One region of the Rhodoferax koreensis genome, then DNA from elsewhere that is predicted to be linked to it. Evidence: predicted binding sites of a transcription regulator. Region 1 holds the regulator's gene; each other region holds the start of a gene.
What was found. Region 1 encodes sigma-54, which starts transcription at its own class of promoters, with help from an activator protein. Its sites were predicted from a motif close to TGGCANGNAANCTGCTTT; they were not measured.
Positions count from the first base shown of each region.

Region 1 (2,199 bases):
AGCGCATCATCAGCTTCCTCAAGTCACGCGGCATCGGCGTGCTCATCACCGACCACAACGTGCGCGAAACGCTCGGCATCTGCGACCACGCCTACATCATCAGCGACGGCCATGTGCTCGCCCAGGGCACGCCGTCGGACATCGTCAACAACGCCGAAGTGCGCCGGGTCTACCTCGGCGAGCACTTCAAGATGTAGATGAAGCAAGGCCTTTCCCTCCGCGTTTCGCAGCATCTGGCGTTGACGCCGCAGCTGCAGCAGTCGATCCGGCTGTTGCAATTGTCCACGCTCGAATTGAGCGCGGAAGTCGAGCAGATGCTCGACGACAACCCCTTCCTCGAAGTCAACATGGACGAGGCGCCGCGCGAGGAGTTCGGGCTGGCGCAGGCCGATGCGCAGGTGAACACGGACGACCGCGAATCCGAGTTCTCGAGCAGCACCGCCGCCACGGCGACCGAGACCGCAACGGTGGAGACCCCCGCCGAATCCGAGAGTCCGCTGACCGGCCAGGACGACAGCCAGAGCTGGGATGGGGACGGCACTTCCGAGATCGCCCCCGACGACAGCGAATGGGGTGGCGACGCACCGGCGCGGCAGAACAACCTCGGCGAAGACGGCGAGGTCGATGCCACCGAACTCGCGCGCAGCCAGGAATCGCTGACCTCGTTCCTGCACCGCCAGGCGCTGGCCCTGCGCCTGGGCGAAGAAGACAGCGCGGCGCTGCGTTTCCTCATCGAGTCGCTGAACGACGACGGCTACCTCGAAGACAGCCTGCTCGCCCTGGCGCAGGGCCTGGCGGGCGCGGAAGACGGTGAGGACGTCGATGAACTGGTGCACCGCTTCACCGTGGCGCTGGGCCTGCTGCAGAGCCTGGAACCGGTGGGCGTAGGCGCACGAACGCTGGAGGAATGCCTGTCGATCCAGTTGCGCGCGATGTTCGACGAGGATGCCGGCGAAGAGGAGGAACAGGTGCGCCGCGCCGCGCTACGCATGTGCGGCCTGTCGATGGACCTGCTGGCGCGGCGCGATGTGAAACGGCTGTCGCACTTGTGCAACCAGCCCGACACCGTGATCAAGGCGGCGATGGGCCTGATCGCCCGGCTGGAACCCAAGCCGGGCCGCCGTTTCGTCGACGTGGAGCGCAACATCGTCGTGCCCGACGTGATCGTGGTCAAGATCGGCCGCGGCGCGCAGGCGCGCTTCCGCGTGCAGCTCAATGCCGACGTGATGCCCAGGCTGCGCGTGCACGACATCTACGCCAACGCGCTCAAGCAACACAAGGGCGGTGGCAAGGATTCTTCGAACAACGCCGCGCTGCAGCAGCGGCTGCAGGAGGCGCGCTGGTTCATCAAGAACATCCAGCAACGCTTCGACACCATCCTGCGGGTATCGAACGCCATCGTCGAACGGCAGAAGAATTTCTTCAGCCACGGCGAGCTGGCCATGCGCCCGCTGGTGCTGCGCGAGATCGCCGATGAACTCGGCCTGCACGAATCGACCATCAGCCGCGTCACCACGGCCAAGTACATGGCCACGCCGCACGGCACTTTCGAACTGAAGTATTTTTTCGGCTCGTCGCTCGGCACCGAGACGGGCGGCAACGCGTCGAGCACCGCCGTGCGCGCGTTGATCAAGCAGTTCGTCTCGTCCGAAGACCCGAAGAAGCCGTTGTCGGACAGCCAGCTCTCCGACATGCTGAAGGAGCAAGGCATCGAATGTGCGCGGCGCACGGTGGCCAAATACCGCGAAGCCTTGCGCATCGCGCCAACGAACCTCCGGAAATCCCTTTAACGCCGTGATGGCGCCACGTCAGTCTTTATGAACCAACTCAAGCTTTTCCTGCCCTGCGCCGCTGGCGTGGAGGACTTCCTGGCCGAAGAGGCGCACCGCCTCACCGGGCTGCAGGGCGAGGACTTGCGCGTGTTGCGCGGCGGCGTGCTGATGCGCGCTTCCTGGCGCGATGCGCAACTGCTGAACCTGCACAGCCGCCTCGCCCAACGCGTGTTGATCGAGCTGTCGCACACCGAGTACCGCAGCGAACAAAACCTCTACGACGCGGCCAGCCAGGTCGCGTGGGAGATCTGGTTCACGCCCAAACAGAGCTTCAAGGTCGAGATCACCGCGCAGCACAGCCCGCTGACCTCGCTGAACTTCGCGGCGCTCAAGATCAAGGACGCAATCGCCGACCGCTTCCGCCACA
Region 1 covers NZ_CP019236.1:5,480,505-5,482,703, forward strand. Annotated here, with positions in the region: gene lptB (LPS export ABC transporter ATP-binding protein) at 1-197, shown strand, start outside; gene rpoN (RNA polymerase factor sigma-54) at 198-1,790, shown strand; gene RD110_RS25400 (THUMP domain-containing class I SAM-dependent RNA methyltransferase) at 1,818-2,199, shown strand, end outside.

Region 2 (2,199 bases), 230 kb from region 1:
CGCATGTTGCCTCTCGATTCTGCCTGGGACGGGGCGACCAGTTTTGAAACCAAATAAAGGACGCCCATGAAAGTGCGCGTGTTGGGGTGTTCCGGCGCCATCGCCAAGGATTGCCGCACCACCTCGTTCCTGCTGGACGCCGACATGCTGATCGACGCAGGCACCGGGGTGGGGGATCTCACGCTGGAAGAAATGCGCGACATCGACCACGTCTTTCTTACCCATTCCCACCTCGACCACGTCGCCGCACTCCCGCTGATGGTGGACGCCATCGCCGCGCAGCGCCAGACCCCCCTGCAGATCTATGCCCTCGCCGGCACGATCGCCGCGCTCAAGCAACACATCTTCAACAACGTGATCTGGCCGGATTTCAGCGTCATTCCCACGCCCGCCGCGCCCTTCATTCGTTTCAATGAAATCGCGTGCGGGGAGATCCTTGACATCAACGGCAAAAGCGTTGAAGCCTTGCCGGCGGTGCACACCGTGCCGGCGCTCGGCTACGCCGTCTCGGGCGGCGGCCCGTGCTGGGTCTTCACCGGCGACACCGAACGCAACGCGGCGTTCTGGAGCCGCTTCAACCAGCTCGATGTGGCCATGCTCGTGATCGAAACCGCCTTCAGCAACCGCGAAAAAGAGCTTGCCCACCGCAGCTTGCATCTTTCACCCGGCGTCCTGGCCGACGAACTCGAGGGCATCGCCGACGGCAAATCCTTCCCGATCTACATCACGCACACCAAGCCGTCGGAAACCGAACTCATCATGGCCGAGATCGCTGAATTCGATGTGACGCGGCCCGCAGAACTCCTGGCCACGCGTGACATTCGGTGGCTGAATGCCGGGCAGATTTTTATCGTGTGAGCGACTGAGGCTGACAAAATTGTCAGAACTTGGCAAAAAAGGCACTTTGCAGCGACGCACCTTGTTGAAAACGCAGTCAGCGGAGCCGTTTGGTGCAGATTGCGGGCTGGCACGACAAGTGCTGTTAGTTATGTATCAATTTCCAACCAAGGAGCTTTCATGAAGCGTTCTCTGCAACAAGGTTTCACCCTCATCGAGTTGATGATCGTCGTGGCGATCATCGGTATTTTGGCTGCCGTGGCTTTGCCGGCTTATCAGGATTACACGGTGCGGGCGAAGGTGTCTGAAGTGATTCTGGCCGCTTCATCGGCAAAAACTTCGCTGTCCGAATACGCTCAGGTCAATGGTCAAATGCCCTCCGACACAAGCTCCGTTGACACGCAATCATCTGCTTTCGTGACCAGCGTCACGTATGCTCGGACCAATGCATCTGTCGGCGTGGTTACGGTCACGGCTTCGGCAAAAGAACCAAAGATCAGTGGCAAAACGTTGACCCTGACGGGGACATTGGGGAGCACGGGCCAAGTCTCTTGGGTGTGTGGACCAGGCGCGACTTCTGGTATCGACGTGAAGTATCTACCTGCAAGCTGCAAACCCTGATTTTTTGTAGTTTGAGAAAAGGCCCTTATGGGCCTTTTTTTATTCCCCTGCGTTTGTATTTTTAACTGATCAACGATGCGGTCATTCAGGATTAACGCGCCAGGGCCAGACGTCAAGTCGATCCATGGCCTACGAGCACGCGGATCGCTGTCGCCCACGCCTCCGATGTCGAGTTTCTGGCTCACTGTATGGGCCACGACGCTTTCCTGCTCCTGGCTCCTGCCGAATCACTACCTGCCGTGGACAGCATTCCACACGGATGCGTGGAGCGGCCTTGCATTCCTTGGGGCCGCAATAGTCGTTTTGCTGCGGTTCAAGAAGCCTGTGGAATGGCATCTAAGTGCTGTTGTTGTGGCTGTGGCTTGTTTCATCCCTGCAATTCAGCACCTCGCAGGGTTGGTATTGTTTGCGGGCCAGGCCTGGATCGTTTCGCTCTATCTGCTTGGCTTGCTAGGTGCGCTGCTGCTCGGGCAGCGTTGGGAACAGGCTCAAGCCGGCCAGTTGGCCGATGGATTGCTCCTTGCCATCGGACTCGCATCCATCGTTTCGGTCACCTTACAGCTCCAGACCTGGCTCGGTTTGATCGATACCGGGATTTTCGATATCTGGACGATGGGTTTGAGCGGCGCCAGGCCTTATGCCAATCTTGGCCAGCCCAATCAGTTGGCTACGCTTCTGCTTTGGGGTCTGCTCGGCGGTGCATGGGCGGTTCATACACGACGCATTGGCGCCATCGCTTTT
Region 2 covers NZ_CP019236.1:5,710,041-5,712,239, reverse strand. Annotated here, with positions in the region: gene RD110_RS26365 (CHASE2 domain-containing protein) at 1-57, shown strand, start outside; gene RD110_RS26360 (3',5'-cyclic-nucleotide phosphodiesterase) at 67-858, shown strand; gene RD110_RS26355 (pilin) at 1,018-1,458, shown strand; gene RD110_RS26350 (PglL family O-oligosaccharyltransferase) at 1,624-2,199, shown strand, end outside.
Region 2: the regulator sigma-54 is predicted to act here: its motif matches at 966-983, upstream of RD110_RS26355 (pilin).

Region 3 (2,199 bases), 490 kb from region 1:
GTTCGAATTGCACCCCACCGACGCCAAGACGCTGTCGGCGAACGTGGCGCAGCTCGAAGCCGGCCGGCAGGTCGCCGTGTTCCGCGAAGACGGCTTCGAAGGCGTGCGCAAGTTCCTGCCGCCGCCGAGCCGCCGCGCCTTCCTGCTGTGCGACCCCAGCTACGAAATCAAGAGCGACTACGCCCGCGTGGCCGAGATGGTCAACGAAAACCTCAAGCGGTTCGCCACCGGCACCTATGCCGTGTGGTATCCGATCATTCCGCGGCCCGAGGCGCACGACCTGCCGAGGAAGCTCAAGACCCTGGCCAACCGCGCGGGCAAGAGCTGGCTGCACGCCACGCTGACCGTCAAGTCGAGCAAGATCCTCACCGACGAAGCCGGCGACACCAAGCGGCCGGGCCTGCCGGCCAGCGGCATGTTCCTGATCAACCCGCCCTACACGATGAAGCCGGTGCTGCAGGCGGCGCTGACCCAGCTCGTGGAGCGGCTCGCGCAGGACAAGCACGCCACCTCGACGCTCGAGTCCGGCGGCTGACCAGGCGGTTGTAGAAGCACCGGCCACAACCGACCGGAACCGACCGGAACCCGCGCCACTTCAGAAATGGTATTCGGCGCGGATCATCGGTGTCCTGGCCGTCGAGTTCGTCACCGAGTGCGGATTGCCGAACTTGTTGCGCCAGTATTGGTAACCCAGGCCGACCCGGATGGTGTTCTTGCCGATGCCGGCCGCCGTGCCGACGTCGTACCACAGCGTGGCGTCGATGTTGGTCTCGGGCGCCGTGCCGCCACCGAATTCGTTGTCGCCCTTGGAGGCGATGTAGTTCATGTAGCCTTCGAACGACAGGCCGGTCTTGGCGATCGGCAGGCCCCAGACCAGGTTCAGCATCGGATGCAGGTCGTAGGTGTGACGGCCCGCCGGTGCGGTGCGCGGCTTGTTGCTCTCATTGAGCCACAGCACGCTCACGCTCAGGAAGCCGGGCACGTCGATGAAGGCCGTCGGGCCGAGCACCAGCATGCGCTTCTTCGACTCGTAGCTGTCGCCGCTCTTGGAGTTCACGTCGAAGCCCCCGGTGAGGCCCAATCCCTTCACCGGGCCGAACGCGAAGCTCTTGCCGGTGACCTTGCCCAGATCCAGCGTGTGGCGGTAGACGATGTAGATCTCGTGCGCGTCGTTTTCCTTGCCGTCGGACATCAGGAAGTCGGCATTGATGAAGTTGGTGCCGTACTTGTAGCCGCTGAGGTGGGTGAAGTTGACGATGCTCTTCTCGATCTTGCTCGGGTTGTACGGTTCGGCAAAGCGGGTCCCGTAGCGGTAGCCGATGGAGGTGTCGCTCCATTCCGCCGCCTGCGCGGTGTTGAAGCCGAATCCGGCTGCGGCCGCAAGCGCCAGGGCGCCCATCGTTTGTGGTTTCATCGCATTCTCCCTTTGGTTACATCAAGAAACCGGCAACGCAATCCGCATGCCAGAAAAACGCCGGCTGGCGCAGAGGGCCGGGCCGGCGAAACCGGCGGTGCCGCAGCGGCTACGCACCACTGTCGCAAGTGACGAACAAGACGGCCAGCCACGCCCGCCCGGCGCGCACCCCGGCGGTGCAACGCCTGTTGACAAGGCTTAACATCGGCGCATGCCCCTCACCTCCCGCCAGCGACTGGCCATTGCGCTGATCTTCATCACCCCTGCGCTGTGGGCCATCAACTACCTCGTGGCGCGGCGTGCACCCGGGGTGATCGAGCCGAACCTGCTGGCCATGCTGCGCTGGATGGGTGCGGGCGCGATCTACGCCGGCTTGAGCTGGCGCGAGCTGCGCGGCCACCGTGCCCACATCGTGGCCGACTGGCGGCGCTACCTGGTGCTCGGTGCGCTCGGGATGTGGATCTGCGGGGCCTGGGTCTACATCGGCGGGCGTACCACGACGGCGGTGAACATCGCGCTGATCTATGCCCTGTCGCCGATCTTCATCGTGCTGGCATCGGCCTGGTGGCTGCGCGAACGTTTCGTGCGCCTGCAGGCGGTGGGCATCGCGCTGGCCTTCGCCGGCGTGCTGCACGTCATCCTCCAGGGACGATGGGCCGCCCTGTCCGAAGTGCAGTTCGTGCCCGGCGACGGCTGGATCCTGGCGGCGGCGCTGTCGTGGACGGCCTATGCCCTGCTGCTCAAACGCTGGCCCAGCCCGCTGTCGACCAGCGCGCGGCTGGCCG
Region 3 covers NZ_CP019236.1:4,990,071-4,992,269, forward strand. Annotated here, with positions in the region: gene RD110_RS23080 (23S rRNA (adenine(2030)-N(6))-methyltransferase RlmJ) at 1-535, shown strand, start outside; gene RD110_RS23085 (outer envelope protein) at 596-1,414, opposite strand; gene RD110_RS23090 (DMT family transporter) at 1,626-2,199, shown strand, end outside.
Region 3: the regulator sigma-54 is predicted to act here: its motif matches at 1,449-1,466, upstream of RD110_RS23085 (outer envelope protein).

Region 4 (2,199 bases), 910 kb from region 1:
ATTCGACTACACCGTGCAGGAAGTCGTCGAACTCGGCCGTTATCCGCATCGCCGCCGGCCCAGCCCGCACGAGCGCGACATCGTCCCCCGGGCCATGCAGGCCACCGGCGTGGGCACACTGGCGCATCGCGTGCTCAACACGCTCAGCGGCGGCGAACGCGCCCGCGCGCAGCTCGCGCGTGTACTGGCGCAGATCTGGGAACCTCCGCCGTCCGGCGAAAGCCGCTGGTTGCTGCTCGACGAACCGACCGCGGCGCTCGACGTGCACCACCAGCACGCCGTGCTGCGGCAGGCGCGCATCTGGGCACACCGCCATGGCATTGGCGTGGTGGCCGTGTTGCACGACCTGAACCTGGCGCTGCGCTACGCCGACCAGGCCGTGGTCGTGCAGGCCGGCCAGGTGCTGGCCGAAGGGCCGCCGGCCACGGTGCTCGACGTGGCGACGGTGCGCCGCGTCTGGCAGGTGGACGTGCATCCGGTGCGCGACGGCGAGGGCTGTCTGCAACTGCTGATGGCGTGACGGCCGCCCCAACTTGGTGACGCGCCGCACCGGGATGGGATCGGGGCCGGGGCCGTGAACCGTCACTGCACGGGGCTTTCCCTGGGGCAGGCGGTCTTTCTGCATACGGACTTGGCCCGGCATGAAGCTTGCTTGATGCATTGCGTCCGCCGGTGAAGCTGCTGCGGGCCGGTTTCTCCCGCTAATGATGGCGCCTCCACCGAAGCGCATCGGCCTGCCTGGCTGACGACGTTCGGTTGTTCCAACCCCCACCCGTGTGAAGCGGAGGGTGCGTTGTGGCAGGTGCCCGAGTCGGGCCCAGCCGCCATCTACCGCACTCAATGCCTCCGCTGCCACGGGTCCCACGAGGATCAGCATGAAGATCATTGTTGTCGGCCACGGCATGGTAGGCCATAAATTTCTCGAGAGTCTCGCCGAAACCGGACTGCCCGACGTCGAAGTCACGGTGTTGTGCGAGGAGCCGCGTGCGGCCTACGACCGCGTGCACCTGTCCGAATTCTTCAGCGGCAAGACCGCCGAGGACCTTTCCCTGGTCGAGTCCGGTTTCTTCGAGCGCACCGGCTTCACGCTGCGCCTGGCCGCCCGCGCCGCCTCTGTGGACCGCATCGCCAAGACCGTCACCACCCTGGACGGCGAGGTGCTGCCTTACGACAAGCTGGTGCTGGCCACCGGCTCCAACCCCTTCGTGCCGCCGGTGCCGGGGCGCGAGCGCGAACACATCCACGTCTACCGCACCATCGAAGACCTGGAGGCGATGAAGGCCTCGGGCCGGAAGTCGAAGACCGGCGTGGTGGTCGGCGGCGGCCTGCTGGGGCTGGAATGCGCGAAGGCCTTGCGTGACATGGGGCTGCAAGCCCACGTGGTCGAATTCGCCCCGCGCCTGATGACCGTGCAGGTGGACGAAGGCGGCGGCCGCGTGCTGCGCGCCAAGATCGAGGAACTGGGCCTCACCGTGCACACCGGGCGCAACACGCAGGAGATCACCGACGGTGCCACGGGCCGCCATCGCATGGTGTTCGCCGACGGCACGCACCTGGAAACCGACATGATCGTGTTCTCCGCCGGCATCCGCCCGCGCGACGAACTCGCGCGCCAGTGCGTGCTGGCCATCGGCCCGCGCGGCGGCGTGGCCATCGACAGCGCCTGCCGCACCAGCGACCACGACATCTATGCCATCGGCGAATGCGCTTCGTGGAACGAACAGGTGTTCGGCCTGGTGGCGCCGGGCTACGACATGGCCCGCGTGGCGGCGCGCCACATCGCCGGCGACAAGGACGCGGCCTTCGTTGGTGCCGACATGAGCACCAAGCTCAAGCTCATGGGGGTGGACGTGGCCAGCATTGGCGACGCGCACGGCCGCACGCCCAAGAGCCGTTCCTGCCAGTACGTGGACGAACTGCGCCAGATCTACAAGAAGATCGTCATCAGCGAAGACGGCAAGCAGTTGCTGGGCGCGGTGCTGATCGGCGACGCCACCGAGTACGGCACGCTGCTGCAGATGGCGCTGAACGGCATCACGCTGCCGGCCGACCCCGAATTTTTGATCTTCCCGTCGAGCGATGGCAAGGCCAAGCCCGGCCTCGGCGTGGAAGCGCTGCCCGATGCAGCGCAAATATGCTCTTGCAACAACGTGAGCAAGGCGGCGATCTGCGGCGCCGTGGGCGAGGGCGCCTGCACCG
Region 4 covers NZ_CP019236.1:4,568,642-4,570,840, reverse strand. Annotated here, with positions in the region: gene RD110_RS21225 (heme ABC transporter ATP-binding protein) at 1-520, shown strand, start outside; gene nirB (nitrite reductase large subunit NirB) at 876-2,199, shown strand, end outside.
Region 4: the regulator sigma-54 is predicted to act here: its motif matches at 638-655, upstream of nirB (nitrite reductase large subunit NirB).